Regions from separate parts of the Kluyvera sp. 142486 genome, predicted to be linked through region 4. Evidence: predicted binding sites of a transcription regulator. Region 4 holds the regulator's gene; each other region holds the start of a gene.
The links. Region 4 encodes Fur, which represses iron uptake genes when iron is present. Its sites were predicted from a motif close to ATAATAATGAGAACNACTATCAA; they were not measured.

Region 1 (8,103 bases), on a different contig from region 4:
ACGCGCTCCATCAGCGGGGCATCATCAGACACTTTACGCATTTTCGCGTTTGGCGCTTTCAGGGTCAGTTGAGAACCCAGCTGATCGGTGACGAAATCGATTTCCGCATCTTCCAGATACGGAGCGCTCAGTTCGTCGACATAGGCGGTGAGCTGTTCAAATTTCAGTGCAGTATCACTTGCTTCCACCGCATCCGGCGGGCAATAAGAAACGCCGCATTCTGCGTTAGGCGTACCAGGGTTAATCACAAATACACGGATTTGTGTCCCTTCTTCCTGATTTTGCAGAAGTTTGGCAAAGTGCGCTTGCGCAGTATCGGAAATACGGATCATAGCTTTGACCTAATAGTTGACTACTTTAGTTGGTTATAATACGCCCATCGCTGGGGGTCTACAAGGTGCGACACAGACACCATACCTGAACGCTCGCCGCGCCATTTCGCAAAAGAAGCCGGGAAATCTCAGCAACGGTGCTGCCCGTGGTGACCACATCATCCACAATAACCATATGGCGACCCTGCACCGGTAATTCAAGCTGGAACGCATTTTTCAGGTTCTGCTTGCGCAGCCTGGCGCTCAACTGGTGCTGGGTGGCGGTAGGGCGTACGCGGACGATCGTTCGTGGGGTAAATTCACAGGGCAGCCATTTCGTCAGCACCCGACACAGCAGCTCGCTCTGATTATATCCGCGCCGCCAGTGACGGCGCTGCCACAATGGGACGCTGATAAGCTGCTGCGGCATCGGCCACGCACTGCTGCGTCGCACGGCTAACAGCAGCAGACGCGCCAGCGCGGGGGCTAGCTCCGGCTGGCCGCTGAACTTGAAGTGGTGGATCAACGTGCTGAGCGGCGGTTGATAGTCGTTCACGGTCACCAGACGCTGCCAGGGCGGCGGCTTTTGCAGGCAGCGCCCGCACGGCGCGTTGGCGAGCCCTGAAGGCAAACCGCACTGCGGGCAGCGACAAATCCCACTTTCCACCGCGCGAGTACAGCGCGAGCAGATGCCCCACGCGGGCAGCGCTAGCGGCATTTTGCATAGCCAGCACGAGCCGTGGGCTGTTAGCATAATCCCTCCTTGAACCAATAAAATGAGAACAATAGCTGATGAACGACATCTGGTGGCAAACCACGGGCGAAGGAGATTGTCATCTTGTGCTGCTGCACGGCTGGGGGCTGAATGCTCAGGTCTGGGATTGCATTACGCCGGAATTAAGCTCGCATTTTACGCTGCATCTGGTCGACCTGCCGGGCTATGGCCGCAGCGGTGGGTTTGGTGCACTTTCGCTGGAAGAGATGGCGGAGTGCGTGCTGGAAAAAGCGCCGGTAAAAGCTATCTGGCTTGGATGGAGTCTGGGGGGCCTGGTGGCAAGCGAAGTGGCATTACGCCACCCGGAACGCGTCGAGGCGTTGGTCACCGTCGCATCGTCTCCTTGCTTTAGCGCGCATGACGCGTGGCCCGGCATTAAGCCTGAGGTGCTAAGCGGGTTCCAGCAGCAGCTCAGCGAAGACTTCCAGCGCACCGTCGAGCGCTTCCTGGCGCTGCAAACGTTGGGCACCGAAAGTGCCCGTCAGGATGCGCGCGCGTTGAAACAGACGGTGCTGTCCTTGCCAATGCCCTCTTCCGAGGTGCTGAACGGTGGGCTGGAGATCCTCAAAACCGCTGACCTGCGCCAGTCACTCACCGCGCTGACGATGCCGTTCCTGCGACTTTACGGTCGACTTGATGGATTAGTTCCGCGCAAGATTGTGCCGCTGCTGGATGCCCAGTGGCCGCAGAGTGAATCGCTGGTGTTTGATAAGGCTGCCCATGCGCCATTTATTTCGCATCCACAGGCGTTTTGCGAGTCGTTGATTGCGCTAAAAAAGCATCTTTAAAATAATTTTTTACCCGACGTGGTAAATGGCAAATTTGTAGCAATACTTAACTTGTTGCAGTGGCTGACTCTTTCAGTAAGCCACCGTTACCTACAAAAATAACTGAATGGAGTGTAGGCCTATGAAACTTGTTACAGGTATTGTTGCATCTCTGGTTATTGGTTCTCTTTCATTTGGCGCATTTGCCGCCAAGGAAATTACTAAAGAAGACGTTGCGAAGATGAAGCTGACTAAAATCGGCAACATTACCACGTCAAAAACGACGTCGCCGATGGACGCGAAGCACGATCTGTCGAAAAAAGCGGATGAGCTGGGCGGCAAGTACTACGTGATTATCGCGGGTCAGAAAAACGAGAAAAACGTTCACGGTAACGCGGACGTCTATAAGTAAGTAGGGTCGAACATGTTATTCCCGGCGTTGTGTTAACGCCGGGAATACGTTTTAGCGTAGCGCCCACCACTGACGTAAGCAGGCTTTTCCTTCCGGGCAGCTTTTGCAGCTACCGGTCAGACACCCATCTGGTTCTTCGTCAATCTTCATGACTTTCCCCATGGCTTCCAGGCGGCTCAGCATGGCATCGATCATCGCCTGCGGCGTCTGCAGTTGGGCGCTGAGCTGTGAGGCTTCCATGCGTCCCTGCAGTGCCAGCATATCGCGTACTTCAATCAATGATGCCATGCTGACTCCTAGTGACAATCGCCAGCTGGGCTAGAGCAGCATGAGGTTGGCGTTTTACGCGCCGCCAGCAGTGAGACGTCCACCCGGCTACGAGCGCGGCGCAGCAGGCCGATAACCACCACGTTGAACAGAATTACCGCCAGGATGCACACCAGGCTGTAGCGCGGATGCTGGCTAAAGCTCACAGCCTGGTAGTACAGCGTCGAGAGCGAGTAGGCGACGTTCAGGCCCCACAGAACGGAGAAGGACATCCAGCCGCGGCTCGACTCACGGGCAATCGCCCCCATCACCGAGATGCAAGGAATGTAGAGCAGGACGAAAATCAGGTAGCTGTAGGCTGCCGCCGCGCTGCCAAACTTGCTGCTCATCACGCCCATCGCCCCGGTTTCCATCTCACCGTCGCCTTTGCTGGCTTCGATTGGGTTAGCCAGCACGCTCAGGCTAAAGGTGTCTTTCAGCCCCTGCCAGGTTTCATCAGCCGCTGCTAGCAGTTCTTCACCGAGGCTGAACTCCTGAGGGTTGAACTCTTCATTCTGAATGTTTTCGGCGGTATAGAGGGTGTTCAGCGTACCGACCACCACTTCTTTCGCCATCGCGCCGGTAAACAGACCCACGGTGGCCTGCCAGTTATCTTCGTGCACGCCAATCGGTTTGAAGATTGGGGTGATGACACGGCTGACGGAGGCCAGCGCCGAATCGTTGATGTTGTCGACGATTTTGCCGCTGAACGAGAAGCTGTTCAGCGCGCTCAGGAAGATACTGACGATAACGATAACTTTACCGGCGCGCAGCACGAAGCCTTTCAGGCGCTGCCAGGTCTGGATAATCAGGCTCTTAATGTGCGGTACGTGGTACACCGGCAGTTCCATCACGAACGGCGACGCTTCACCGCGCATGATGGTGTATTTGAGCATCAGGCCGGTCAGGATGGCGATAACGATACCCAGCACGTACAGAGAGAAGACCACCAGCGCGCCGCCCTGGCCGAAGAAGGCCGCAGCGAAGACGGCGAAGATAGCCAGACGCGCGCCGCAGGACATAAACGGCGCCATCATGATGGTCATCAGACGTTCACGCGGGGCATCCAGGGTACGTGCGCCCATCACCGAAGGCACGTTACAGCCGAAGCCGACGATCAGCGGCACAAAGGATTTACCCGGCAGACCCAGAGACTGCATCAGGCGGTCCATCACGAATGCCGCACGCGCCATGTAACCGGAGTCTTCAAGGAAGGAGAGGAACAGGTACATCATGCCGATTTGTGGCACTAACGGCAGCACGGTGTTGATACCACCGCCGATACCCTGCGCCAGGAAGACCGTCAGCCAGTCCGGGAAGTGTAGTTGGTAGCCAATCCACTGAATACCGTGGATAAAGATAGCAACAGAGCCGCCGTCAAAGATCGGCTGCAGCGCGCCGCCGATGTTGATAGCCAGCAAGAACATCAGGTACATGACGAACAGGAAAATCGGTAAACCCAGCACGCGGTTGAGGACGATTTTATCCAGCGCGGCGGTAAAGCGGCTTGGCTCGGCGGTCAGGGTGTTACTGACGGCGTCGCAAATCGCGGCAATGCTCTGATAGCGGGCGTCAGCGATATGCAGCGCCGGGTCGTCCATCTCTTCGCTCAGATGCGCCAGGGAAACATCCAGCTTGTGCGCGGCGTCGCCGGCGTAGGCGCGGCTATAGATATCGCCTTCGAGCATCTGCATGCCAAGCCAGCGGCGCTGACGTTCAGGGATCTCCTGAGCCATCTCTTTTGCCAGGTTATCGGCTTCACGCAGCAGCGGCTGCGGGTAGTGCACCAGCTCAATTGGCTGGTTGCCCTGATGGCGGTCAATCGCCATTTTCAGCGCTTCAATTCCGCGAGCGCGGGTGGAAACCAACGGCACAACCGGGCAGCCGAGGCGTGCCGAGAGTGCATCCACGTCGATGCGGATTTGCTGTTTCTCGGCAATGTCGAGCATGTTCAGCGCGACCACGCACGGAATGCCCAGTTCGAGCAGCTGCAGCGTCAGGTAGAGGTTACGTTCGAGGTTAGAGGCATCGACCACGTTAATCAGCAGGTCGGCATCACCGCTCAGAATATAGTGGCAGGCAATCTGCTCATCCAGCGAGGTTTGCGAGGAGATGGTGGTCAGCGAGTAGGTACCCGGCAGGTCGACGAGGGTGACCTGATGGTCGGTGGTGGCGAACGCGCCTTCTTTGCGCTCTACCGTTACCCCGGCCCAGTTGCCTACGCGCTGGCGCGCGCCGGTGAGCTGGTTGAATAAGGTTGTTTTGCCGGAATTAGGATTACCAATTAAACCGATGGTTAATTTTTTCATATTTCAGACTCTTAGTACCGGGCTGGGGTTATTGCGCGACGGCTTCTAATTCAATAAGCGCGAGATCTTTCTTACGCAATACCAGGCTAACGCGACGGGTTTCAATATGAATAGGGTCGCCGAGTGGCGCTACGCGAACCACATTAAAGGACGATCCCGGCAGCATGCCCAGGGACAGCAGTTTCTGACGATAAGCTGGGCTAATTTCGCGGGAAAAACCGACAATCTTCCACGCAGTATCAGGTGTAAATTGCATATAACCTACTTGTGTATCGCTAGCTGAACGAGGGGAGCACCGCGCGCTGCCTGGCGGCAACCGGGGCGTCGTCAACGAATAAAGAAATAAAGCCTACTGAAAATGATGATAATGAGAATGGTTTTTATCATCAATACATATTATGCGATCGGCGGGAATTTCGAGCGGAATTTGCACTTTTTTTGATATGACGCAAGCAACTCATTGTAGCCGTAAATGAATTAAATATTATTTTCGTCGCTTAATGTTTAATTAAAGTTTCATTGGTTAATAAAATAAAACATGATGACGCTTATTATTAAAAGCTGATAGGAAGATAATAATGACTGAGGCCTGCCAAATAAGCGGTAGCCCGGGCGGGGCGTTTTAACGCCGACGCCGGGGAGGCTCTGGAGCCTTCCCGGCGTCGCTAAGCTCGGCCGGGCTACTTTTTACGATTAGCGTTTTTTACCCATGGCGGCTGCCAGCGCGTCCATCATGGCGCTGTTGCCTGCCGGTTGCGCTTCGCGACCGCGAGGTTTTGCGGCTTTCGCGGCCGGGCGGCTGTTGCCCTGGCTGCGATCGTTACCGCCGCCGCGACGGGCGTTGGTTTCGCCCGGCTGCTCGTCAAGACGCATGGTCAGCGCGATGCGCTTACGTTGCAGATCCACTTCCAGCACCTTCACTTTGACGATATCGCCCGCTTTCACCACGGTGTGTGGGTCTTCGACGAACTTATCCGCCAGCGACGAGATATGGACCAGACCATCCTGATGCACGCCAATATCCACGAACGCGCCAAAGTTGGTGACGTTGGTGACGGCGCCTTCGAGGATCATCCCCGGCAGCAGGTCGTTCATGGTTTCCACACCGTCGGCAAACTTCGCGGTTTTGAACTCAGGACGCGGGTCGCGGCCCGGTTTTTCCAGCTCTTTGATGATGTCGGTAACGGTTGGCACACCAAAACGATCGTCGGTGAATTCAGAGGCTTTCAGATTTCTGAGCTCATTACTGTTGCCCATTAAATCCTTCAGCGCTTGCTGCGTCGCCGCCAGAATACGTTCGACCACCGGATACGCTTCCGGGTGAACGGTTGAAGCATCCAGCGGGTTATCACCGTGGTTAATACGCAGGAAGCCCGCGCACTGCTCAAACGCTTTTGGCCCCAGACGGCTCACCTTCAGCAGCTGCTGGCGGTTCTGGAATTGACCGTTCTCATCGCGCCAGGCGACGATGTTCTGCGCCATCATGCGCGTCAGGCCCGCCACGCGGGTCAGCAGCGCTACAGAAGCGGTGTTCAGGTCTACGCCGACGGCGTTAACGCAGTCTTCCACCACCGCATCCAGCTTACGCGCCAGTTGAGTCTGACTGACGTCGTGCTGATACTGGCCAACCCCGATAGATTTCGGGTCGATTTTCACCAGCTCTGCCAGCGGATCCTGTAGACGACGGGCGATAGATACCGCGCCGCGCAGAGAAACGTCGAGGTCCGGGAACTCCAGCGCAGCCAGTTCGGAGGCCGAGTAGACGGAAGCGCCCGCTTCGCTGACGATCACCTTCTGCGCGGTGACTTTCGGGAACTGCTGCTGCACGTCGAGGAAGAAGCGCTCGGTTTCACGAGATGCCGTCCCGTTACCGATAGCCACCAGTTCAACGTTGTGCTTTTCACACAGCGCGGCAACGGCAACCGCCGCTTTCGCCGCCTGACCGGTATGTGGATAAATGGTGTCGGTGGCGACCAGCTTGCCGGTGCCGTCAACCACCGCCACTTTTACGCCGGTACGCAGGCCCGGATCGAGACCCATGGTGGCGCGCAGGCCAGCCGGTGCCGCCATCAGCAGGTCGTGCAGGTTACGAGCGAAGACGTTGATGGCTTCATCTTCCGCGCGTTCGCGCACGGTGCCCATCAGCTCGGTTTCGAGGTGCATCAGCACCTTGATGCGCCAGGTCCAGCTCACCACGCCTTTACGCCAGCTGTCCGCCGGGGCGTTATTCAGGCGCAGGCCGAGGTGATCGATAATAATCTGTTCGCAGTAGCTCTCTTTCGGCGGCTCGTCGAACTGTGGGTCGGCGTTGAGAGAGAGCTGCAGCACGCCTTCGTTTCGCCCGCGGAACATGGCCAGCGCGCGGTGGGAAGGGGTGGTTGAAATCGGTTCGTGATGGTCGAAGTAGTCGCGGAATTTCGCGCCTTCCTCTTCTTTACCGCTGACCACTTTGGCGACCAGGTGGGCGTTCTTCCACAGATAGTCACGCACTTTAGCCAGCAGGCCTGCGTCTTCTGCGAAGCGTTCCATCAGGATGTAACGCGCGCCGTCGAGGGCCGCTTTGGTATCCGCGACGCCTTTATCGGCATCGATAAATTTGGCCGCTTCGGTTTCCGGGTCGTGAGACGGCTCGCTCCACAGCAGGTCTGCCAGCGGCTCAAGGCCCGCTTCAATGGCAATCTGCCCGCGGGTGCGGCGCTTCTGTTTATACGGTAAGTAGAGGTCTTCCAGCTCGGTTTTGTTGAGCGTGCCGTTGATGGCTTTTTCCAGCGCTTCGGTCAGCTTACCTTGCTCACCGATGGATTTCAGAATGACCTGACGGCGGTCTTCCAGCTCACGCAGATACCCGAGGCGGGTTTCCAGATTACGCAGCTGCGTATCATCCAGTCCGCCGGTGATTTCCTTACGATAACGTGCAATAAACGGCACGGTGTTCCCTTCATCAAGCAGGCGAACGGCGGCTTCCACCTGTTCGGCTCTGGCCTGAAGTTCACCCGCAATAATGCGGCAGAGCGAATCATTCATCATGGCTTGGTTTCACTGTTAGGTCATAAAATCAGGGGACAGTTATACGGATTGACTGGCAAAAATGCCAGTCATCAGCGGGGGCTTCGGATTGTTCCGGCCTTATTTTACGTATTCGATCTCATTCACGTACCAGCTTGCTTCGCCGGCTGGGGTGTTGACCACTGCCAGATCGCCAACCTCTTTTTTCAGCAGCGCG
Region 2 (8,103 bases), on a different contig from region 4:
TTACCCTTCGAATGTGAAACTTTTGCGACCGGGGATGCGCCGCTGGCCGGATTACGCCTGGATGTTGATATCCTGCAGCTACAGGAACTGCTGATGGATATTGGCGAAGATCCGCTGTTTCACCCGTCGTCGATGGCGGAAAGCGGGATTAACTCGGCCACGCTCTCCGAAGAGATTCTCTGCGCCTCGGAACGCCTGCTGGACGTGATGGAGCGCCCGTTGGACGCCCGCATTCTGGGGAAACAGATTATCCGTGAGATGCTCTACCACGTGCTGACCGGGCCGCGAGGCGGTGCGTTAATGGCGCTGGTTAGCCGCCAGACCCATTTCAGCCAGATTAGTCGGGTGCTCAAGCGTATCGAGAGCCAGTACACCGAAACGCTCAGCGTGGATCAGCTCGCCGCTGAGGCTAATATGAGCCTGTCGGCGTTTCACCATAACTTTAAGTCGGTGACCAGCACCTCGCCGTTACAGTATCTGAAGACCTATCGTTTGCATAAAGCGCGGATGATGATGGTGCACGACGGGCTGAAGGCCAGCGCCGCGGCAATGCAGGTGGGGTACGAAAGCGCTTCGCAGTTCAGCCGGGAGTTTAAGCGTTATTTCGGCATGACGCCGGGAGAGGATGCTGCAAGGCTGCGGGGAATGTAATTTGTCGCTCGGGCGAGGCGTTTACGCCGACCCGGGGGGCGGGTGCCATTCCCGGCGTCGCGTTGCTCGGCCGGGCTACAATGCGTTGGTAGGCCTGATAAGCGAAGCGCCATCAGGCATGATATGGCACGTTACCGATTACGCGTCGCAATACTTCTTCTTAATCACCACAATCACCGTGCCCAGAAGCCCGGCAACCAACAGGACAATGGGCAGGATCATCAGGAAGGTCATCACCTGATCTTCATGACGTTTCACAAACGGGATCATGCTAATGGCATAACCTAAGCTCGTCACCACGCCCACCCACAGCAGCGCGCTCAGCCAGTTAAAAATCTGAAAGCGGCGGTTCGACAGGCCGGAGATGCCCGCCATGGTAGGCAGCAGAGTGCGAACGAATGCCAGAAAACGTCCCGCCAGCAACGCCAGCAGACCGTGACGGTCAAACATACAGGTTGCGCGCTGGTGGTATTTATCCGGCAGCTGCGCCAGCCAACCTTTCACCACGCGGGTGTTACCCAACCAACGGCCCTGAATATAGCTCAGCCAGCAGCCGAGGCTGGCGGCCGCGGTCAGAATGGCAATGGTAGGAACGTAGCCCATCACGCCCTTCGCAATGAGCGCGCCCGCTAATAGCAGAAGGCTATCGCCGGGTAAGAATGAAGCGGGAAGCAGGCCATTTTCCAGAAAAAGAGTGGCAAACATGACCAGATAAACGACCCCCACGACGTGCGGATTCGCCAGAGCAGCAAAATCGTGCTGCCAAAGCGCGGCGACAATATCTTGAATAACGACCATGAACATTCCTGTGGAACAGCGTTTTCGCTTATTGTACGCCCGAAAGATTAAGAACACCTTGATCGCGTGCGCAACTCATGAAGCCGCGCTGTCCTGATTTACTGACAACAACGCGGAAACGGTTTACGCAGACGGTGGTGAATCACTTCGGGGACCGACTGTTCTCAACATCGGTGACGCGCCTGACTGACGCATCAAAAACATTGCTAACCCACCCGATAGCCTGGGCCACCGGGCTGAGGTCATGTTACACGATGCGGGCAAATCCTGCCGCTAAATCCGCAATCAGATCGTCAACGTTTTCTAAACCGATATGGACGCGCACCAGCGTGCCGGTGAAATCGATTTTTCCTTCCGGACGAATGCTGGCGAGTTCGGACGGCTGATTCGCCAGAATCAGCGACTCAAATCCGCCCCAGGAGTAGGCCATGCTGAACAGCGAGAAGTTATCGAGATAGTTCGCCAGCTCTTCATTGTTCAGCTGTTTTTTAAGCACAAATGAGAACAGGCCGCTGCTGCCGGTAAAATCACGCTTCCAGAATTCATGCCCTTTACTGCCCGGCAGCGCAGGGTGGTTCACGCGCTCAACCTGCGGCTGTTGCGCCAGCCATTCGGCAACCTTCAGGCTGCTTTCATGGTGCTGACGTAAACGCACGCCCAGCGTACGCAGGCCGCGGCTGGTCATGTAAGCGGTATCGGCGTCGAGCATCTGGCCCATCAGGTAGGCGTTTTCGCGCAGTTGTGCCCAGCAGCGTTCGTTAGACACCGCAGTACCGACCATTGCATCCGAGTGGCCAATCAGGTATTTGGTGCCTGCCTGAATGGAGATGTCGATACCGAAATCGAGCGCTTTAAACAGAATCCCCGCCGCCCAGGTATTGTCGATCATGATGATCGCTTCAGGCGCGACGCGGCGCACGGCGGCAACGATGGCCGGAATGTCGTGCACTTCCATGGTGATGGAGCCAGGGGATTCCAGGAACACGATTTTGGTGTTGGGCTTAATCAGTTCGGCAATCCCTTCGCCGATCATCGGGTCAAACCAGCTGGTGGTGACGCCCAGTTTGCCGAGAATTTTGGTGCAGAAGTCCTGACTTGGCTCATAGGCGGTGTTGGTCATCAGCACATTATCGCCCTGTTCCACAAACGCCAGGATGGTATTGGCGACCGCGGCCGCACCGCACGGGAAGAGGGCGCAGCCGGCACCGCCTTCCAGTTCACACATTGCTTCCTGCAATGAGAAGTGGGTGAGAGTGCCGCGACGGCCGTAGAACAGCTCGCCGTTAGCGCGGTTGTGGGTCGCATGCTTTTTGGCGGCGACCGTGTCGAACACCAGCGAAGAGGCGCGCTGAATGACGCTGTTCACCGATCCCTGGGTGTATTTTTTGCTGCGTCCGGCGTTAACCAGCGCGGTATCGAGGTGCTTGTCTGCCATTTTCTGTCTGCCTGTTTTTATACGTCTGGATGGCTAAATTAACACGATTGCACGCGGGATCTACCGTTTAGTGCGCGAACAGCAGAAAATTTTGCCAAAAAACCGGCTGAAAACTTTTTTACTGCGTAAGCGCAAGGAAAATAAGTGTGATTTGGGTCAATATGTAAATACTAATGAGAACTACTATCAATTCGGCGATGTTTTGATATTATTGTGCTCAGAATTTGTGATTTATGTCCTGGAGATACACAGTGGGTAATAATTTGATGCAGGCGGATCTCTCCGTTTGGGGTATGTATCATCATGCCGACATCGTGGTTAAAGTGGTCATGATTGGCTTGATACTGGCATCCGTCGTCACCTGGGCTATTTTCTTCAGCAAGGGTGCTGAGCTTCTTTCCCATAAGCGCCGCCTCAAGCGCGAACAGAAACTGTTAGGCGAAGCGCGTTCCCTGAATCAGGCGAATGAAATTGCGGCTGCATTCGATGCCCGCAGCCTGAGCACGCAGTTAATCAACGAAGCTGAGAACGAGCTGGAGCTCTCTGCAGGTTCGGAAGATAACGAAGGCATTAAAGAACGTACCGGCTTCCGTCTGGAACGTCGCGTGGCGGCCGTGGGTCGTCATATGGGCCGTGGTAACGGTTTCCTGGCGACCATCGGCGCTATCTCCCCGTTCGTCGGCCTGTTTGGTACCGTATGGGGTATCATGAACAGCTTCATCGGCATCGCCCAGACCCAGACCACTAACCTGGCGGTTGTGGCGCCGGGTATCGCAGAAGCGCTGCTGGCGACCGCGATTGGCCTGTTCGCCGCGATTCCAGCGGTGGTTATCTATAACATCTTTGCGCGTCTGATTGGCGGCTTTAAAGCCAACCTGAGCGACGTTGCGGCGCAGGTTCTGCTGCTGCAAAGCCGTGACCTGGACCTCAGCGCCAGCGGCGTACATCCGGTGCGTACCGCCCAGAAATTACGAGTAGGTTAACGCCCCATGGCAATGCGTCTTAATGAAAATCTGGACGATAATGGCGAAATGCATGATATCAACGTGACGCCGTTTATCGATGTCATGTTGGTACTGCTGATTATCTTCATGGTTGCTGCGCCACTGGCAACCGTAGATGTCAAAGTGAATCTGCCTGCGTCATCCAGCCAACCGCAGCCTCGCCCGGATAAACCGGTCTACCTGTCGGTGAAGGCGGACAAATCGATGTTCCTCGGCAATGATCCTGTCACCGACGACAACATGGTGACGGCGATTGATACGCTCACGGAAGGCAAGAAAGATACCACCATCTTCTTCCGCGCGGATAAAACCGTGGACTACGAAACGATGATGAAGGTCATGGATACCCTGCACCAGGCGGGCTATCTGAAGATTGGCCTCGTTGGCGAAGAGACCGTCGCGAAAAAATAAGTATCCCGGATGGCGCGTTCTGCGCCATCCGTTATTATTCCCCCTGCAATATAATATTTCCCTTAAGTCTTATATATTCCAACCCGCTGTTAAATAAAATTAAGTACAACTTAATCTTAGCGATATATTTTTAACAATATAGTGGCTAGCAAGAAATAACCCCTCTACGCTTAATTCTGAACGCTAACAATAATATGACGTGAAATTACACCTGCGCGGGCGGAATATATCATGGCAATAATGACGTTTTGGCAGCCCAACGGGCTGTCTCAGAATCTGTTCTCTTTATCCTCCATTCGCCGCAGAGCGGACCGACTGCTGATGGCGCTGGCCTGGGTGATGTGGGGTGTTTCGCTGGGCGTAGGGGCGATAAACGATAACCTCAGCCTGGCGCTGCTGGTGGCCACGCTGCTTTCGGTGCTGGGCACATTGATGACGCTCCTTCTTCCCGGCAGATTAATTACCCGGCTGGTCTACGCCTTTATTATGATGGCCTATTCCGCGCTGCTTATTCAACTGGGCGGTGGCGAGACCGAATACCACTTCTCGGTGTTTGTATTGCTCTCTGCGTTGCTGGCATGGCGAGACTGGCGGCCATTAATTATGGGTGCGGCCGTTATTGCCGTACATCATCTGGTGTTTAATTATTTACAGGAATATGGCCTGTTTAATATTACCGTATTCATGCATACCGGGCTGGAAATGGTGGTGATGCACGGGCTGTACGTGGTCGCGCAGACGATATTTCTGGTGCTGCTGGCGGTGCGGATGGAGCAGGATGCCCGTTCGGCCAGTGAGGTGGCGAAACTGGCCTCGGTTATCAACCGCGAGTCGGGCTTCCTGACGCTTGAGCGTGACAGCAAAACCAGCCGCTCTCCGTTTGCCCGTACCTTTAGCCTGACGCTGGATGCGATGCGAAATACCCTTGAACAGGTTAGCGGCAACGTCTCTGAGTTGCTTGAAGCTTCGCAAACCTTGCTCCAGCGCAACACCGCGCTCTCCGAACGTACGGACAACCAGGCGCGCTCGCTGGCGGTAACCGCCAGCGCCATGGAACAGCTCGCCGGGGCAGCCTCGCTTACCAGCGAGAAGGCCAGCGAAGCGCGGACGCTGGCGGAGCAGGCAAGCGGCGTAGCGCAGGAGGGCGGGGAGAATATTCGCCTGGCAATGGCTTCAATGGCGCATATCCGCGACGAATCGCTGAAAATCAACGGGATTCTTGAGCTTATCGACGGTATTGCCTTCCAGACCAATATTCTGTCGCTGAACGCCTCCGTTGAGGCGGCGCGGGCGGGCGCGCACGGCAAGGGCTTCGCGGTAGTGGCGGCCGAAGTGCGTACGCTGGCGCTACGCTGCGAAGAGGCGGCCCGCGATATTCGCCAGATGATTGCCACCTCCGTTGAGCGTACCCATCAGGGGGCGGAGCAGGTTGAACGGGCGGGGAAAACGATGGCGTCGATTATCAGTAATATCGACAGCCTGCAGTCCTGCGTCGATGTGTTGTTCTCAATGAGCGACCAGCAGAAAACCAGCGTGCTGCAGATGAAAGGCAGCATTGCCACCATCGATGCCAGCGTGCAGGAGAACATCCAGCACGTGGCCCAAACCATTCAGGTGGCGCATCAACAGCAGCGTCATACCGGTGAATTGAAGTCGGCGATTTCCGTTTTCCGCCTGGTGTAAGGTCACAAAAATGAAAGTGGTATGATAAATCATCCAGTTATGTGACAACTTCCGCAGTTGCCAGAAAACATAATACCAGTACGAAAAATGACAATAGGATTGTCTTAGCCATCCTCCTACATTGAAGCCTCTTCAATTCCGGAGGATATTCTCGTGGCAAATGACAGCAAATTGTCTATCGCAGAAAAGCTGGGATATGGCATGGGCGACGCCGCTTGCGGCATCGTCTACTCTTCTGTAACGATGTTTTTGACCTGGTTTTACACGGATATTTACGGCCTCTCCGCCGCGGCGGTTGGGGTGATGTTCCTGGTGACCCGCGTGCTTGACGCCATCACCGACCCGCTGACCGGCATCGTCGCCGACCGGGTGAAAACCCGCTGGGGCCATTTCCGCCCGTGGCTTATCTGGTTTGCTATTCCCTATGCCGTGCTGGCGGTGATGACCTTCACCACGCCTGCGTTCGGCGCTTCGGGCAAGCTGGTTTACGCTTACCTGACCTACACCTTACTGATGCTGTGCTACACCTTTATCAACATCCCTTACTGCGCATTGGGCGGGGTGATCACCCGCGATGAAAAAGATCGTCTGTCGGCGCAGTCCTATCGCTTTACGATCTCCTCTATTGCCGGGCTGATGGTCTCCGTGGCAACGCTGTTCCTGGTCGATTATCTGGGCAAAGAGGACAAGCAGTTTGGCTTCCAGGCCACCATGGGAATTATGGGGTTGATTGCCATCGTGATGCTGGCGTTCTGCTTCTTCTCTACCAAAGAGCGCGTGGCGCCTGCGGTTGAGCAGCAGGGCAGTATTCGTGAAGACCTCCGTTCGCTGCTGGCAAACGATCAGTGGCGGATCGTGGCGATCATTACTTTCTTCTCCAGCATGGCGGGCGTGATGCGCAGCGCCGCCACGCTCTACTATGCCACCTACCTGATGATGGGCGGCGTGGAGTCTGCGGCGGGTACGGCGATGAAGTCGGCCTTTGTCTCAACCAGCGTGGTTGGCACTATTATCGGCAGCATCGCCGCCGGCTGGCTGGCGAAGCGTTATCGTGCGGTTTCGCTGTTCAAAAATATCAACCTGCTGCTGGTGGCGGTGGGCGTGGTGATGTTCTTTGTGCCGCCGACCTGGCTGCCGGTCGTCTTCCCGCTCTATTTCCTCGTCGGCTTCTTCCACCAGATGTATCAACCGTTTAAGTGGAACATGATGGCCAACGCCGCCGACTACGGCGAGTGGAAATTTGGCCGCCGTATTACCGGCCTTTCCTATTCCGGCAACCTGTTTGCGCTGAAAATGGGCATGGCGGTAGCCGGTGCGGTGGTGGGCTTCTCGCTGGGGCTGTTTGGCTATCAGGCGGGCGTCAGCGAACAAACGCCGATGGCGACGATGGGTATTGTTGGTCTGTTGACGCTTGGGCCATCGCTCTCTTACCTGGTGCTGTGGTGGTTGTCCCGCTTCTATAAACTCGACGACCAGAAAATGGCGATGATTCAACGTGACCTCTCCGCTCGCCAGCAGGCAGGTTCCCCGGCGACAACCGCAGAGCCACAGGCGGTTGACGGCGAATTAAGTAAAGCTTGAGGAGGGTGAGATGACGCAATCTGAATATCAGAACCCGATTCTGTGCGCAGACTATTCGGACCCGGATATCGTCCGGGTCGGGGATGACTTTTTTATGGTCTCCTCCAGTTTTAACCATATGCCCGCGCTGCCAATTCTGCATTCGACGGACCTGGTCAACTGGCAGATTATCAACCACGTTTTCGACGCGCTGCCGCTGCCTGGCTACGACGAATATCAGCCGGGAAAAGGGGTGTGGGCACCGTCAATTCGCTGGCATGACGATAAGCTGTGGGTGTTTTTCAGCACGCCGGATGAAGGCATTTTCATGTGCCAGACCGACGACCCTTGGGGGAGATGGAGCGCGCCGCACTGCGTTCAGCCCGCGAAAGGCTGGATTGACCCCTGCCCGTTCTGGGATGACAACGGCGACGCCTGGCTGGTGCATGCTTTTGCCCATAGCCGTAGCGGCATCAAGCATAAGCTGCAGCTGTTTGCTATGTCGCCTGACGGTACTTCTCTTCTGGGCGAAGGGCGCATCATCTATGACGGCAGCTGCGA
Region 3 (8,103 bases), on a different contig from region 4:
ACCTACAGCGGAATAGCGCTGTTTCGCGAGTTCCCAGGCTTGTTCAAGTTGAGTGGTCATGCGCAAAGCTCCTTTGTCTGTCGTTGTTGCTGAAACTGCGCAACGTAGCGGGCAATTTCATGGTCTGAATTCGGGGTAAATGTGGTGAGGCCGTAGTTGCCGGTCACCACCTTGCGGAAATCGTCGACGTTGGTGAGTTCGTCCAGCGTCATTAATTGGATGCCGATGTTGCCGAGGGTTGAGGCTTCAATCGGGCCGGCGATCACGGTGATGCCGCAGGCATCGGCGCACAGCTGGTTCAGCATCTGGTTCTGGCAACCGCCGCCAACGATATGCAGCTGGCTGAACGGTTTACCGCGCAGCTGCGCCAGCTCGTTGAGCACATCGGCGTACAGCAGCGCCAGGCTGTCGAAGATGCAGCGCGCCAGTTCGGCAGGCGTGGTCGGAACGGGCTGCGCCGTTTCGCGGCAGGCAGCCTGAATCTCGGCGCTCATGTTTTCCGGGTTGATGAAGCGGTCATCGTTCGGGTTAATCAGGTAGCGGCAGGCTGGCAGCGCTTGCGTTTCGGCAATGAGATCGGGCAGGTTGCCAACATTTTGTTCTTTCAGGACGCGCTGTAGCAGCCACAGGCCCATAATGTTTTTCAGCACCCGGTAGCGCCCTTCCGCGCCGCCTTCGTTGGTGATGTTGGCGCGCTGCGCCTGCTCGCTGGTGTACGGCGTTTTGCTCTCAAAGCCCATCAGCGACCAGGTGCCGGACGAGAGGTAGGCGGCATCGTGGCCTGCCAGCGGTGAGGCAATCACGGCGCTGGCGGTATCGTGGCTGGCGACGGCAACCACCGGGATTTTATTACCCAGCGGGCAGATCCAGTGACCGATCACATTGCCGGGGTGGGTCGGCGTACCGAACCACTCGCGCGGCGCACCGGTCCAGTTCAGCAGGTCTTCATCCCAGTTATCGCTATCGATGTTGACCAGCTGCGTGGTGGTGGCGTTGGTGTATTCCCAGTTCATGTTTCCGGTCAGACGGAAGCTAAGGTAGTCCGGGATCAACAATGCATGAGCTGCTTTGCTGACCAGCTCCGGCTGCTGTTCAACCAGCGCGCGTAGCTGATAAAGCGTGTTGAACGGCAGGAACTGAATGCCGCTGCGACGGTAGATCTCGCCTTTACCCAACTGCTCCATTGCCATCGCCATCACGCCATCGGTGCGGCTATCGCGGTAGGCCACCGGCAGGCCGACGCGCTGGCCGTGCTGGTCCAGCAGGATGTAGTCCACGCCCCAGGTGTCGATGCCGATACTGTCGATCAGAATGCCTTCGTCGCACACTTTGTTGAGGCCGACACGAATTTCGGCTTCCAGTGCGTCGATATCCCAGGTATCGAAACCTTCCCGCTTATGCAGGCTGTTCACGAAGCGGTGGATTTCGCGCAGTGAAAGCGAACGCTGCACGCTATCAAAGCGAGCCAGCATTACGCGTCCGCTGGAGGCGCCTAAATCGACGGCCACACAATGGCGAAAAGTCATGGCAAGAGTCCTTCTATGAGTCATTGCTGCTCAGTCTAGAAAAAGCGCAATGCCACAACCTTCTCGTTACTGACAGGCGAAATTCGGCGCTGGCAAGAAAGCAAAGATGAACGTGAGAGAGTTCACAAATTCCGCCGATGAGGGGGTGTGATGCTGACCGCATTTCCCGATCTTTCCGGCTGTTTCTTGAAAAAACGACCGGCTTTGCGCGGTTTGCTGTCAAAACGTCAAGGTCAGATCCCTCATCGGATATTACTATCCTGATAACTTTTCTCATTTGTCGGGGGTCGTGATGACCGTACTACATAGCGTGGATTTCTTCTCTTCAGGTAAGCTGCCCGTGGCGATTGAACCTCGACTTCCTCAGGCCGCATTTCCTGAGCATCATCATGATTTTAATGAGATTGTTATCGTCGAACACGGCACTGGTATTCATGTGTTCAATGGTCAGCCGCATACCATTTGCGGCGGCACGGTTTGCTTCGTCCGCGACTTCGACAGACACCTTTATGAGCACACGGAAAACCTCTGTCTGACCAACGTGCTGTACCGCGCGCCGGATGCTTTCCAGTTCTTGTCAGGTCTGAATAAATTGCTGCCGCAGGAGCAGGATGGTCACTATCCTTCCCATTGGCGTGTAAACCAGAGCACCTTGCAGCAGGTGAGAACGATTGTTGGACAGATGGAAGAGGCGAATGACAGCACCGATATGATGTCGCTGGCGAACCGCGAAATTCTGTTTATGCAACTGCTGGTGCTGCTGCGTAAAGGCAGTCAGGAACAGGGGGCGATGGATAACGATGCTCGCCTGAACCAGCTGATGGCGTGGCTGGAAGAGCATTTCGCCGAAGAGGTGTGCTGGGAAGGAGTGGCGGAGCGTTTCTCGCTCTCTTTGCGCACGCTGCATCGCCAGCTGAAGCACTGCACCGGCCTGACGCCGCAGCGCTATCTCAACCGCCTGCGCCTGATTAAAGCCCGCCATCTGCTGCGCCACAGCGATGAGAGCGTGACCGATATTGCCTATCGCTGCGGTTTTGGCGACAGTAACCACTTTTCGACCCTGTTCCGCCGCGAATTTGACTGGTCGCCGCGCGATATTCGCCAGGGGCGGGATACCCTGCTTCAGTAACGCGAAGAGAATCACCGTTTTTTACCTCGAAACGGCTAATAATAGAAAGTTGTTAGTCGTGAGGTGCCAGCGTGCCAGGCCAGTTAATTCTTCGAAAAGCGGATTTTTTTGCTAATCCGACGCAAGCCGTGGCGGTGGCTGACCGCTATCCGCAAAACGTCTTTGCTGAGCATACCCACGAATTCAACGAGCTGGTGCTGGTCTGGCGCGGCAACGGCTTACACATCCTGAACGACCGTCCTTACCGCATCACCCGCGGCGATCTGTTTTATATCCGCGCGGAAGATAAACACTCCTACGCCTCGGTTAACGATCTGGTTTTACAGAATATTATCTACTGTCCCGAGCGCTTAAAGCTCAATCTTGATTGGGTGGCCCATATTCCAGGGCTGCACGGTTCCCACTGGGCGCCACATTGGCGGATAGGCAGCACCGGCATGACGCAGGCGCGGCAGATAATGACCCAACTGGAGCAAGAGAGCCGCAAAGACGACGCGTTAGCCAACGAGATGTCTGAGCTGCTGTTTGCCCAGCTGGTGGTCTGCCTTAAGCGCTACCGCTATGCCACTGATAATCAGGCAGCGACACAAAGCGAAGCGCTGCTCGACAAGCTGCTGACCGTGCTGGCGGGTAGCCTGAACCGTCCTTTTGTGCTTGATACTTTCTGCGAGCAGCAGGGCTGCAGCGAGCGCACCCTGCGCCAGCAGTTCCGCAGCCAGACCGGTATGACCGTGAACCACTACCTGCGCCAGCTGCGGATTTGCCATGCGCAATATCTGCTCCAGCACACCGAGCTGCTGATTGGCGAAGTGGCGATGCGCTGTGGGTTTGAGGACAGTAACTACTTTTCAGTGGTGTTTAACCGCGAGATTGGCATGACGCCGGGGCAGTGGCGACAAAAAAGCCGAATGCCCGTCAATTAACCTGAATGCCGCGTGTTATCAGGAACATAACAAAATGTTATAACCTTATAAAAACTACGGCATTGATAATCATTTTCAATATCATTTAATTAACTATAATGAACCAACTGATTACGCGGCGTTTACAGGTTTGCCGCCCGACAATAATGGAGATGATTATGAGCTATACCCTGCCATCACTGCCTTATGCGTACGATGCCCTGGAACCGCACTTCGACAAACAGACGATGGAAATCCATCACAGCAAACACCACCAGGCTTACGTGAACAACGCTAACGCAGCGCTGGAAAGCCTGCCGGAGTTCGCTGCTCTGTCTGCTGAAGAGCTGATCGCGAAACTGGACCAACTGCCGGCTGACAAAAAAACCGTTCTGCGTAACAACGCAGGCGGCCACGCTAACCACAGCTTCTTCTGGAAAGGCCTGAAAAAAGGCACCACCCTGCAGGGTGACCTGAAAGCGGCTATCGAGCGTGACTTCGGTTCCGTTGACAACTTCAAAGCTGAATTTGAAAAAGCAGCGGCAACTCGTTTCGGCTCCGGCTGGGCGTGGCTGGTGCTGAAAGGCGACAAACTGGCTGTGGTTTCTACTGCCAACCAGGACTCCCCGCTGATGGGTGAAGCCGTTTCCGGCGCTTCCGGTTTCCCAATTGTGGGCCTGGACGTTTGGGAACACGCTTACTACCTGAAATTCCAGAACCGCCGCCCGGACTACATCAAAGAGTTCTGGAACGTGGTAAACTGGGACGAAGCAGCAGCGCGTTTCGCCGCTAAAAAATAATTTGCATTGCCGGTCTGTAGAAGCGAGTCTGATGACTCGCTTTTTTTGTATCCGCCTAAGGAGCAGCAGATGCATTTTCCGGTTGATGTGTTTATTGGCAAAATCCGCGACTATGACGGCAGTCGCCCAAGCGCCATCGCGAAGGTCCAGATGGATGGCGAACTGGAACTCACCGAGCCAGGACTGTTGGGTGATGAACAGGCCGAGAAAAAAATCCACGGCGGCCCAGACCGCGCGCTGTGTCAGTTCCCCCGCGAACATTACGCCGACCTGATTCGCGACTTCCCCGAGCAGGCCTCCCTGTTTTGCCCCCCGGCGTTTGGTGAAAACCTGTCGACGGAAGGCATGACCGAGCACAACGTTTTTATCGGTGATATTTACCGCTGGGGTGAGACGTTGATCCAGGTCACCCAGCCGCGTTCTCCGTGCTTTAAGCTTAATTTCCACTTTGCTATCAGCGATATGGCATCCCTAATGCAAAACAGCGGCAAGGTCGGTTGGCTATATCGAGTGATTGCGCCGGGTAAGGTCTCCACTGACGCTCCGCTGGAACTGGTATCGCGTCTGAGCGATGTTTCGGTACATGACGCCGCCGCGATTGCCTGGCATATGCCGTTCGATGATGACCAGTATCACCGCCTGCTGAGCGCTGCGGGGTTGTCGGTTAGCTGGAGCAGAACCATGCAGAAACGTCGCCTGAGCGGCAAGATTGAAGATAACAGCAGAAGGTTATGGGGCAAGTAGCCCGGGCGAGGCGTTTACGCCGACCCCGGGGTCGGAGCCGATCTCAGGCTTTGTCACCGATCCCGGCTGCGCTCGGTTATTGTAGGCCTGATAAGCGTAGCGCCATCAGGCGGTCAAAACGCACATACCCAAAAATTCGGCCTGCATATGCAGGCCGATGGTTTTTAAGTTCGCTTATAAAGCGGTAGCCACAGCGTGAGCCGCAACCCGCCGAGCGGGCTATCGTCAGCCTTCACCCAGCCGCGGTGCTGCTGCATGGCGCTTTCGACAATCGCCAGCCCCAGCCCTGTCCCGCCGGATTCGCGGTCGCGCGCTTCATCGGTACGATAGAACGGACGGAAAATCTGCTCGCGATCTTCCGGGCTGACGCCTGGGCCGTCATCGTCCACGTGAACGGTGACGCCATCTTTATCCACCGAGAAGCTCACGGCAATTTTGGTGTGCGAGTAGCGCAGCGCGTTGCGGACAATGTTCTCCAGCGCGCTTTCCAGCGCGTTCGGGTTACCGTAAAGCGGCCACGGTCCCGGCGGATAATCGACGCTGAACGACTTGCCCATCTGTTCTGCTTCAAACGCGGCGTTGTCCAGCACGTCGCCCCATAGCTGATTGGCCTTCAGCGTTTCGCTGACCAGCGCACTTTTCTGCTGATTGCGCGACATCACCAGCATGTCGTTGATCATGCTGTCCAGACGTTGTGCCTCGGTTTCAATGCGCTCCAGCTCTTTACTCTCGCCGCTACGACGGCGCAGCAACGCCGTGCCGAGCTGCAGACGCGTTAACGGCGTACGCAGTTCGTGAGAGATATCGGAGAGTAGTCGCTGCTGCGATGTCATCATGCGCTCAAGCGCCATCACCATCTGGTTAAAGCTGGCTCCGGCGGCGAGGAACTCCTGCGGCCCGGCCTCCAGCTCAGGATGCTGCCGCAGGTTGCCCTGGGCCACTTCATCCGCGGCGTTTTTCAGCTTACGCGCCGGTTTTGCCAGGCTCCACGCCAGCCACAGCAGCAGCGGGGCGCTGACCAGCATGGTGACGATAAGCAGCAGTAAAGGTCGGTCGAACAGCAGGTTGATAAAGTCGGACTGTGAACTGCTTGCTGGGCGGATCAGGTATAACTGGTAGTTATCTTCCCCGTCGCGAATGGAGAAAGGCCCGACCAACTCAACGCGGCCGTACTTTTTCTTCTGCGGGTGATCGGAGTTATCAGACTGGCCGATAAAGTTACGAATGATCTGCATTTCATTGCGTTCCGCGCCGATAACGCGGCCTTCGCTGGTTACCAGCAGTAAACGCTGGCCCGGCGGTGCCCACTTATCAATTGCGCGGAACAGCCGACGCCACCACATCAAATCGTTGGGCGGATCGTTGGCTAGTTCTTCTTCAACATGCTGCTCAATCATCATGCCCTGACGCTGCTCGCTATCGAGCAGCTCGGTCATTTGACGAGAATCGAGCTTTGGCAGCATCAAAACCAGCATCAGCACCAACGCCAGCGTTAACCAGAAGATGGCGAAGATGCGAGCGGTTAAACTTCCTATCATGAAGCGGAGACCATCAGATAGCCGCGACCACGCAGGGTTTTAAACCACGGATGACCGTCTTTGCGCTCCGGCAGTTTACGGCGCAGGTTTGAGATGTGCATATCAATCGCGCGGTCGAACGGCGTTAAGCGCTTGCCCAGCACTTCCTGACTCAGGTGTTCACGAGAAACCACCTGGCCCAGATGCTGTGCCAGCAGATAGAGCAGGGTAAATTCAGTACCGGTCAACTCGAGCGTTTGACCATCGAAGCTGGCTTCCTGACGACCAGGGTTCAGGCTCAGCGCGTCAACTTCTACGGTTGGTGAACTGGTATCGCTACTTTGCTGCTGTTCGCTCCAGTGCGAACGGCGCAAAATAGCGCGAATACGCGCGACCAGTTCGCGATCGTTAAACGGTTTAGGCAGATAGTCATCCGCGCCCAGCTCAAGGCCCAGCACGCGATCCAACTCGCTTCCGCGAGCGGTTAACATAATGACGGGAGTCTGGTGTGTCTGTCGCAATTCTTTCAGCGTGTCGATACCGTTTTTCTTCGGCATCATCACGTCGAGTAAAAGTAGGTCGATGCTGTCGTCAATCAGCGATAACGCCTGTTCGCCATCATGGGCAACAAGGACGTTAAAGCCTTCCATATCAAGAAGTTCCTTGAGCAAGGAAGTCAGCTCACGGTCATCATCAACTAATAAAATTTTATTCATATTTTCATCCCTCCGAGGCAGAAATTACGTCATCAGAGCCAGCGAATCCATGACTTTACGTTGTTTTACACCCCCTGACGCATGTTTTCAGCCTGAATCGTAAACTGTCTCTCGTTGAATCGCGACACAAAAGTTTTTGGGAGCATGTGATGCGCAATGTTATCGCTGCCGTCATGGCCTCAACGCTGGCATTCAGTGCATATAGCCAGGCCGATGAAGTCGTCACCAGCGTTAACTGGCACCCAGTGGAAAGCAATACGCTGCGGAACGGCCAGGGCCATATGTTCGACGGTATTAGTTTAACCGAACATCAACGCCAACAGATGCGCGATCTGATGCAAAGGGCACGACACGATCGTCCACCTGTTAATGTTAGCGAAATGGAGACAATGCATCGCCTTGTCACCGCAGAAAAATTTGATGAAGCCGCCGTGCGAGCCCAAGCCGAGAAAATGGCTGAGGAGCAGGTTAACCGCCAGGTAGAAATGGCGCGGGTACGCAACCAGATGTACCGCCTGTTAACGCCGGAGCAGCAAGCGGCTTTAAATGAGAATCACCAGCAGCGTATGGAGCAGCTGCGTGACGTTGCACGGATGCAGCAAGGTTCAGTACCGAGTCAGAACCTGTTTAGTAGCAATACCCGTAGCAACCAGTAACAAACCCTGTTTTTCCTTGCCATAGACACCATCCCTGTCTTCCCCCTCATGATGAGGGGGTTTTTTTTGTCTTAAATTCGTCACCGCGCACCCCTCATACATTCCGCTATACT
Region 4 (8,103 bases):
GGAAGCCGCATTTGGTCAGGCGGAAGGCTATATCGATCAGTACTTCGCCAAAGGTAGCTACAAATTTGATATCCCTGGCGGCCCGCTGACCACCAGCTATCAGTTCTACGGTACGCGTGACAAGGTGAGCGATCACGGCGTCAACGATATCTATGACGGTACCGCGTGGCTGCAAGCGTTAACCTTCGGCTACAAGCTGCAAGAAGTGTTCGACTTCCGTCTGGAAGGGACCTGGGTTAAAGCAGAGGGTCAGCAGGGTTACTTCCTGCAGCGTATGACGCCAACCTACGCGTCCTCTAACGGTCGTCTGGATATCTGGTGGGATAACCGCTCTGACTTCAACGCCAACGGCGAAAAAGCGGTCTTCTTTGGCACCATGTATGATCTGAAAAACTGGGATCTGCCGGGTTGGGCGGTGGGTGCTTCTTACGTTTACGCATGGGATGCTAAGCCAGCGACCTGGCAGATGAGCCCGGACGAGTTCTACGACAAGAATAACAAGATCAAAGAGTCTGCCTACAGCCTCGATGTGGCCTACACCGTACAGGATGGCCGCGCAAAAGGCACGCTGTTCAAACTGCACTTCACTCAGTATGACAACCACTCCGATATTCCAAGCTGGGGCGGCGGTTACGGCAACATCTTCCAGGATGAGCGTGACGTGAAATTTATGGTTATCGCACCGTTCACTATTTTCTGATGCTAACGCGGCAGGGGGAGACCTCTGCCGCTGTTAAGAGGCTCATCGTATGAAAAAATTGATTATTGTTGCGCTGATGGCCGCTGGGTTAACCGCCTGTGCGCAATCACCTGCACCGAAGGAAGATAGCAAGCTGAAGGATGCCTACAGCGCCTGTATTAACACTGCAGAAGGCAACCCGGATAAAATTCAGGCCTGCCAGAGCGTGCTAAATGTGCTGAAGCAAGAGAAAGCGCACGAGCAGTTCGCAAACCAGGAAAGCGTGCGCGTTATTGATTACCAGAAATGCATTAACGCCAGAAAAATGGGTAATGACGAAGCGGTAGCGAAGAACTGCGATAAGATTTGGCAGGAAATTCGCAGCAACAACACGCCACAGAAATAAGCTTATGCTGACAACAAAAAACCGCTGCTTGCAGCGGTTTTTTTATGGATATCGTAAAGCAGGGCATAAAAAAACCAGCGCTTAGGCTGGTTTTCGAGACGCACACAGTACGCTTATTTTGCTACCGCGTCATGCGCGTGTTCATCTTCACGGCAGTCGCCTTCAGCGCAGTGACCGTAAAGATAAAGACTGTGGTTCGTTAAGCGGATACCGTGCTTCGACGCGATTTCACGCTGGCGAGCTTCAATGGAATCATCGCTGAACTCGATCACTTTGCCGCAGTCGAGGCAGATCAGGTGATCGTGGTGATGCTGTTGGGTCAGCTCGAAAACGGATTTACCGCCTTCAAAGTTGTGACGGGTGACGATACCGGCGTCATCAAACTGGTTCAATACGCGGTAAACCGTGGCTAAACCAATCTCTTCACCCATGTCGATCAGGCGTTTGTATAAGTCTTCCGCGCTGACATGGTGGTTATCCGGTTCCTGAAGGACTTCCAGAATCTTTAACCGTGGAAGTGTGACTTTCAGGCCAGCCTTCTTTAATGCGGTGTTATTGTCAGTCATGCGGAATCTGTCCTGTTGCTAAACGATTAACTTCCATCAGCGAAAGTATCACAGAGAATGCACCCGAATTAATGCGTCTCATTATAGAATGACCCTATTGAAATGAAAACAGCAAGAGCCGGGTAAACTAAGCTTTCAAAAACGAGGCTTCACCGACAAACTGACGATGAGACCGCGCTAAATCAGAAGATATTGTACAGGTATGCGCTCAAAAGTTAAAAAATTGTAGCTATTATTTTAATTGCTTTTACCTATTAATGCGGCACGATTTATCATCGTGCCGCAGGATAATCAGGCGTTTTTGATCTCATCCAGGTGCAGCTCTTCTGCAACCTGCTTAACCCATTTTTCAACGCGCTCGGCGGTCAGTTCTGGCTGACGGTCTTCATCGATAGCCAGACCCACAAAGTGGTCGTCATCTGCCAGACCTTTAGACGCTTCGAAATGGTAGCCCGCGGTCGGCCAGTGGCCTACGATAGTCGCGCCGCGTGGTTCAATGATGTCGCGAATGGTGCCCAGTGCGTCGCAGAAGTATTCCGCGTAGTCTTCCTGGTCGCCGCAGCCAAACAGCGCAACCAGCTTACCGTTGAAGTCCACTTCTTCTAGCGTAGGGAAGAAGTCATCCCAGTCGCACTGCGCTTCACCGTAGTACCAGGTTGGGATACCCAGCAGCAGAATGTCGAATGCTTCCAGATCTTCCTTGCTGCTCTTGGCAATGTCGTGAACGTCAGCGACATCTTTACCAAGCTGTTTTTGAATCATTTTTGCGATATTTTCGGTGTTCCCGGTATCGCTACCGAAAAAGATGCCAACGATTGCCATGAGTAAAATAACCTCTTGAAACTTAATGATATGGTGGTGGCTTATTGCCCACAGATAAGGGCAATCATAGCAGAACAGAGAGGTGCGCGGAAACCGCTATCGTGCCGGACTGCACACTCTGCTACATGAAAGCGTATTTTGGGGGATTTTTCAGACTTTCCCCTGTCCGTGCAGTTGGGCCAGTTGGCTCATCAGAATCTCTTCGATGAGTTCACTCCGGCTCATATCACGGGCAGTCGCCAGCTCGTTGAGTGCATCAACGGCTTCGTTGTTCAGCTTCAGCTCCACGCGCTTCAGACCGCGCACTTTGTCGCGTTTTAACTGATTACGCTTATTAATGCGCAGCTGTTCGTCACGCGAAAGCGGATTGGTTTTTGGTCTTCCCGGCCGACGCTCATTTGCGAACAAATCTAAGGTCGTACGGTCCGTTTGTTCTTTTGCCATGGTTCTGAGTGACTTCGGGGAAACAAGCTACCGGGCGGTGCCCGGTGCAGACAGCGCGCAATCATACATCAGTGGGGCCCACACGCCAACGACCACGGCCATTCTGGCGCGCGGTCGATGCATTTTTAATCACTCGGCGAGGTAGCGACGAATCGCTCGCAGCACCGCTTCCGGTTTTTCGGCATGAACCCAGTGGCCCGCGCCGGCAATAACATGCGCTTTTGCCTGCGGGAACTGAGCCAGCAGCGTGTCACGATAGGCTTCGGTCACGTACGGCGAATTGCCGCCAGGGATGAACAGGGCAGGGTGGTCCCAGGCCGGGATAGTCTCCCAGCCAACGATATGCGGGTACTGTTCCCACAGCACAGGCACGTTAAATCGCCAGGCACCGTCAACAAAGGATTTCAGCAGGAACTGAATCACGCCTTCTTCTTTAAGGTACTCGCGCATCACCGTGGCGGCCTGCTGGCGGGTTGCCACGCCCGCGTTAGTCACCGCATTAATGGCGGCAAAAATCTCATCGTGACGACGGACCTGATAATTCACGGGGGCAATATCAATCGCCACTAGTCGGTCGATGCGTTCTGGGGCCAGCGCGGTGAGCGCCATCACCGCTTTACCGCCCATGGAATGGCCGATAACCGTCGCTTTCTCAATGCCGTTAGCATCGAGGGTATCGAGCAGATCCTGCGCCATTGCGGAGTAGGTCATCTCATCGGCACGCGGCGACAAACCGTGGTTACGCATGTCTACCTGGAGGATATCGTGGTCGGAGACCAGGTCGCGCGCCAGGATGCCAAGATTGTCCAGACTACCGAACAGCCCGTGGACGAGAACGATGGGAGAATTATTGTGCAGGTTTTGTGCAGATTGCGCTCGGACATTCAATTTCATAGCAAAGTTCTTTTTTTCGCATTGTCGGGTTAGGGTATCATGTTGGACATTCTAACGCTCAGGGGCAAGAGAGGAACTCCTCCGAATTTTGCCGTCTTCCTGGTTTGGCGCTACCCGCTGTTGGGTTTTGACTTTATAATCCCAATGAATTGTATTCAGAAAAATTATCGCACCGGATTAAGATGAAAACGATCGAAGTTGATGACGAGCTCTATCGCTATATTGCGGCTCACACTCTGCACATTGGCGAGAGCGCGTCCGACATTTTACGGCGTATGCTGAAATTCTCCGCCGCTTCCCAGCCCGTGGCTGCTGCCGCTGCGCCGGTCGTCAAAGCAGAACCGGCTCCCGCTCCGGCCCCGGCTGCTGCTCCCGTTGCTGACGTGAAAACGGTAAAAACCGCCAAAGATAAAGTTCGTGCTATGCGTGAGCTGCTGCTCTCTGATGAGTATGCAGAACAGAAGAAAGCGGTTAACCGCTTCATGCTGGTACTGACCACGCTGTACGCTCTGGACAACAAGGCGTTTGCCGAAGCTACCGAATCCCTTCACGGGCGTACCCGCGTCTATTTTGCTGCTGATGAGCAGACTCTGCTCAAAAACGGCAACCAGACAAAACCAAAACAGGTTCCGGATACGCCATACTGGGTCATTACCAATACTAATACAGGCCGTAAATGCAGCATGGTCGAACACATCATGCAATCAATGCAATTCCCAACGGAATTGATTGAGAAGGTTTGCGGTACTATCTAATACTGACAATCTAACCCTTGCATAAGAAGGACCAGGCAATGGCAAACCATACCCGTGCAGGACAACCTGCACAGCAGAGTGATTTGATCAACGTCGCCCAACTGACGGCTCAGTACTACGTGCTGCAGCCTGACGTGAGCAACCCGGAACATGCGGTGAAGTTCGGTACATCCGGCCACCGTGGGAGCGCGGGTCGTCACAGCTTCAACGAAAAGCATATTCTGGCCATTGCTCAGGCGATCGCGGAAGAGCGCGCGAAAAATGGAATTACGGGCCCATGCTATGTCGGGAAGGATACTCACGCGCTCTCTGAGCCGGCGTTTATCTCCGTTCTCGAAGTGCTGGCAGCAAACGGGGTGGATGTCATTGTTCAGGAAGACAATGGCTTTACGCCGACTCCGGCGGTATCCAACGCTATCCTGGTACACAACAAAAAAGGCGGTAAGCTGGCCGATGGGATCGTGATTACGCCATCCCACAACCCACCGGAAGACGGCGGCATCAAGTACAACCCACCAAACGGTGGCCCGGCTGATACCAACGTCACCAAAGTGGTTGAAGACCGCGCGAATGCGCTGCTGGCAGCCGACCTGGCGGGCGTGAAGCGCATTGCTTACGACGCTGCGCTGGCTTCCGGTCACGTGAAAGCAGTCGATCTGGTTCAGCCGTTTATTGAAGGGCTGGCGGATATCGTCGATATGGCCGCTATCCAGAAAGCTGGGCTGACCCTGGGCGTTGACCCACTGGGTGGCTCTGGTATCGAATACTGGAAGCGTATCGCCAAGCACTACAACCTGAACCTGACCATCGTGAACGATCACGTTGACCAGACCTTCCGCTTTATGCACCTCGATAAAGATGGCGCGATCCGTATGGACTGCTCCTCCGAGTGCGCGATGGCGGGGCTGCTGGCGCTGCGCGATAAGTTCGATCTGGCGTTTGCCAACGACCCGGACTATGACCGTCACGGTATCGTCACGCCGGCTGGCCTGATGAACCCGAACCACTATCTGGCGGTAGCGATCAACTACCTGTTCCAGCATCGCCCGCAGTGGGGCAAAGATGTCGCCGTGGGTAAAACGCTGGTCTCTTCTGCAATGATTGACCGCGTGGTGAACGATTTGGGCCGTAAGCTGGTAGAAGTGCCGGTTGGCTTTAAATGGTTCGTTGACGGTCTGTTCGACGGCAGCTTCGGTTTCGGCGGCGAAGAGAGCGCGGGTGCTTCCTTCCTGCGCTTCGACGGTACGCCGTGGTCTACCGATAAAGACGGGATCATCATGTGCCTGCTGGCAGCGGAAATCACCGCCGTCACCGGTAAGAACCCGCAGGAGCACTACAACGAACTGGCTGCCCGTTTCGGTGCGCCAAGCTACAACCGTCTGCAGGCCAGCGCAACTTCCGCACAGAAAGCGGCGCTGTCTAAGCTCTCTCCAGAAATGGTGAGCGCCAGCACGCTGGCGGGTGACCCGATTACCGCACGTCTGACGGCGGCACCGGGTAACGGGGCTTCTATCGGCGGTCTGAAAGTGATGACCGACAACGGCTGGTTCGCGGCGCGTCCATCTGGCACCGAAGATGCCTACAAGATTTACTGCGAAAGCTTCCTCGGTGCTGAACACCGTAAGCAGATTGAGAAAGAAGCGGTAGAGATTGTCAGCGAAGTGCTGAAAAACGCCTGAGTGATTGGGTAAGAAAAAGGGAGCCGAATGGCTCCCTTTTTTATGGGTTTCGTGCTGCTCCGGGGTCGGCATAAATACCTCACCCGGGCTACACGCAACCCATCATTGTGGTCGTTGTAGGCCGGATAAGCGAAGCGCCATCCGGCAACACCAGCACAGACTTAACTGTGCTTATTCTTCAATTCAAACCGCGGTGACACCAGACCGTACAGCGTCCAACCGAGGAACGTGACGATGGAACCGTACAGCATCGCTTCTTCGCCGGAAGAGTAGAGCGCATAGAAGCTATACATTGCCCCAATAAATGCCACGAAGTTGGCGACGCGCGCTTTGTTCATCGGCACGTTAGCCATACGTTGAATAATGACCAACGCCGCCATCGACAGAATGTAAGGAATAATATTGGTCACCACCGCCAGGTTCACCAGCACGTTGAACTGATTGTTCAGCGACGGGCTAATGGTCATCAACGACAGCCCTGACTGAATCACCACGATAACCAGCATCCCTTGAACCGGCGCGTCGGCACTGCTGACGCGAGAGAAGATTTTCGGGAAGTAGCCTTCGTCCGCCGAGGATTTGAACACCTGGGCAATAGTGAACTGCCAGCCGAGCAGCGAACCGCAGCAGGACATCACCATCAACGCCATGATCACTTTCCCGACTTCTGGGGTGAACATCTGCGCGAAGGCCAGACCGAACGGCGCGGTGGAGTTGGCCAGATCCATGTTTGGCACGATACCGGCAATCACGTTGGTAGAGATGATGTAAATCACCGCCGCCCCAAGCGTCCCGCCGAGCACGGCGATCGGCACGTTACGTTCCGGGTTTTCTACCACTTCGGCGTTGGCGCAGGCAGATTCCAGACCGAGGAATGCCCACAGCGTCATCGCAATAGAAGAACCGACGGCGCTAAAGAACGGCACGTGGTGCGGGTTCCAGGATTCGACGTACATCGTTGGGCTGAACCAGTACCAGCCGATAATGCACAGACCAACCACCGGAATAATGACCCCCCATACCGTGATGCTGCTGATCTGCCCGGTAATACGCGCACCACCGAAGTTAGCCACGGTACAGATCCACAGCACGCCGATGGTGGCGAGCCCGATCTGCACCGGGCTCAGTGCGGCACCGAACAGCTCGGTGCCGTAACCCACTGCCGAAATCGCGATAGCGACGTTGGCAATCAACAGCGAAACCCCGTAAGTATAGTTGGCCATAAAGTTGCCCGACTTACCAAAGGCATACTCCGCATAGCCGCCCATGCCGCCGGATTTCTTACTGAACATCCCGCATTTTGCAAAGGCCCAGGCCAGCGCCATCGAACCGACGGCGGTGACCAGCCAGGAGATAATGGAGATGGTGCCGACTTCAGCGAGTTTGGTGGGCAGCATGATAATCCCGGAGCCCATCATGTTCACCATCGTCAGGATGGTGAGCTGAACAACACCCATCTTATTGTTGGCTTTGCTCATAATTTCTCCCCTTTCAGCAGGGCAGGCTGCGGCTGCTGAGTCTCAATCACGTTGCACCACACTTCTTTGCGGCCGTCGTGCTCCTGGATATAAACCCCTTGCAGCTCTGGCGCGAAGCCCGGCAGCAGGTTGATGCCTTCTTCCAGCGCTTTGAAGTAACGCAGAACGGAGTCACCCCAGATTTCACCAGGAACAACGCACAGCACGCCTGGAGGATACGGCAGAGCACCTTCGGCGGCGATTTTGCCTTCCGCCATCGACAGCGGCACCAGCTCAACCTGACCACGAAGATAAGCGTAGTTGGCATCCTGCGGGTTCATGCTGACGCGTGGGAAGTGTGACTTACGGAACATCTCTTTTTGCAGCTGTTTCACGTTGTG

Region 1: feoA (ferrous iron transporter A) is a predicted target of Fur. The motif match lies at 5,242-5,264, and genes of this name have one in related genera.
Region 2: exbB (tol-pal system-associated acyl-CoA thioesterase) is a predicted target of Fur. The motif match lies at 3,052-3,074, and genes of this name have one in related genera.
Region 3: sodA (superoxide dismutase [Mn]) is a predicted target of Fur. The motif match lies at 3,641-3,663, and genes of this name have one in related genera.

What each region holds. Positions count from the first base shown of each region.
Region 1 is NZ_JBKHUI010000003.1:87,794-95,896, reverse strand. Features, by position in the region: gene nfuA (Fe-S biogenesis protein NfuA) at 1-332, opposite strand, end outside; gene gntX (DNA utilization protein GntX) at 391-1,065, opposite strand; gene bioH (pimeloyl-ACP methyl ester esterase BioH) at 1,104-1,874, shown strand; gene ACLGE8_RS04610 (YdgH/BhsA/McbA-like domain containing protein) at 1,996-2,265, shown strand; gene feoC ([Fe-S]-dependent transcriptional repressor FeoC) at 2,317-2,553, opposite strand; gene feoB (Fe(2+) transporter permease subunit FeoB) at 2,562-4,880, opposite strand; gene feoA (ferrous iron transporter A) at 4,909-5,136, opposite strand; gene ACLGE8_RS04590 (Tex family protein) at 5,574-7,907, opposite strand; gene greB (transcription elongation factor GreB) at 8,007-8,103, opposite strand, start outside.
Region 2 is NZ_JBKHUI010000014.1:23,209-31,311, forward strand. Features, by position in the region: gene ACLGE8_RS15690 (AraC family transcriptional regulator N-terminal domain-containing protein) at 1-651, shown strand, start outside; gene yghB (DedA family general envelope maintenance protein YghB) at 790-1,449, opposite strand; gene metC (cystathionine beta-lyase) at 1,697-2,884, opposite strand; gene exbB (tol-pal system-associated acyl-CoA thioesterase) at 3,136-3,867, shown strand; gene exbD (TonB system transport protein ExbD) at 3,874-4,299, shown strand; gene ACLGE8_RS15715 (methyl-accepting chemotaxis protein) at 4,531-5,982, shown strand; gene ACLGE8_RS15720 (glycoside-pentoside-hexuronide (GPH):cation symporter) at 6,184-7,563, shown strand; gene ACLGE8_RS15725 (glycoside hydrolase 43 family protein) at 7,574-8,103, shown strand, end outside.
Region 3 is NZ_JBKHUI010000018.1:56,332-64,434, forward strand. Features, by position in the region: gene rhaA (L-rhamnose isomerase) at 1-60, opposite strand, end outside; gene rhaB (rhamnulokinase) at 57-1,526, opposite strand; gene rhaS (HTH-type transcriptional activator RhaS) at 1,819-2,655, shown strand; gene rhaR (HTH-type transcriptional activator RhaR) at 2,727-3,578, shown strand; gene sodA (superoxide dismutase [Mn]) at 3,737-4,357, shown strand; gene yiiM (6-hydroxyaminopurine reductase) at 4,364-5,101, shown strand; gene cpxA (envelope stress sensor histidine kinase CpxA) at 5,266-6,639, opposite strand; gene cpxR (envelope stress response regulator transcription factor CpxR) at 6,636-7,334, opposite strand; gene cpxP (cell-envelope stress modulator CpxP) at 7,484-7,990, shown strand.
Region 4 is NZ_JBKHUI010000004.1:264,473-272,575, reverse strand. Features, by position in the region: gene chiP (chitoporin ChiP) at 1-700, shown strand, start outside; gene chiQ (ChiQ/YbfN family lipoprotein) at 750-1,085, shown strand; gene fur (ferric iron uptake transcriptional regulator) at 1,199-1,651, opposite strand; gene fldA (flavodoxin FldA) at 1,943-2,473, opposite strand; gene ybfE (LexA regulated protein) at 2,624-2,917, opposite strand; gene ybfF (esterase) at 3,047-3,811, opposite strand; gene seqA (replication initiation negative regulator SeqA) at 3,994-4,566, shown strand; gene pgm (phosphoglucomutase (alpha-D-glucose-1,6-bisphosphate-dependent)) at 4,605-6,245, shown strand; gene potE (putrescine-ornithine antiporter) at 6,407-7,723, opposite strand; gene speF (ornithine decarboxylase SpeF) at 7,720-8,103, opposite strand, start outside.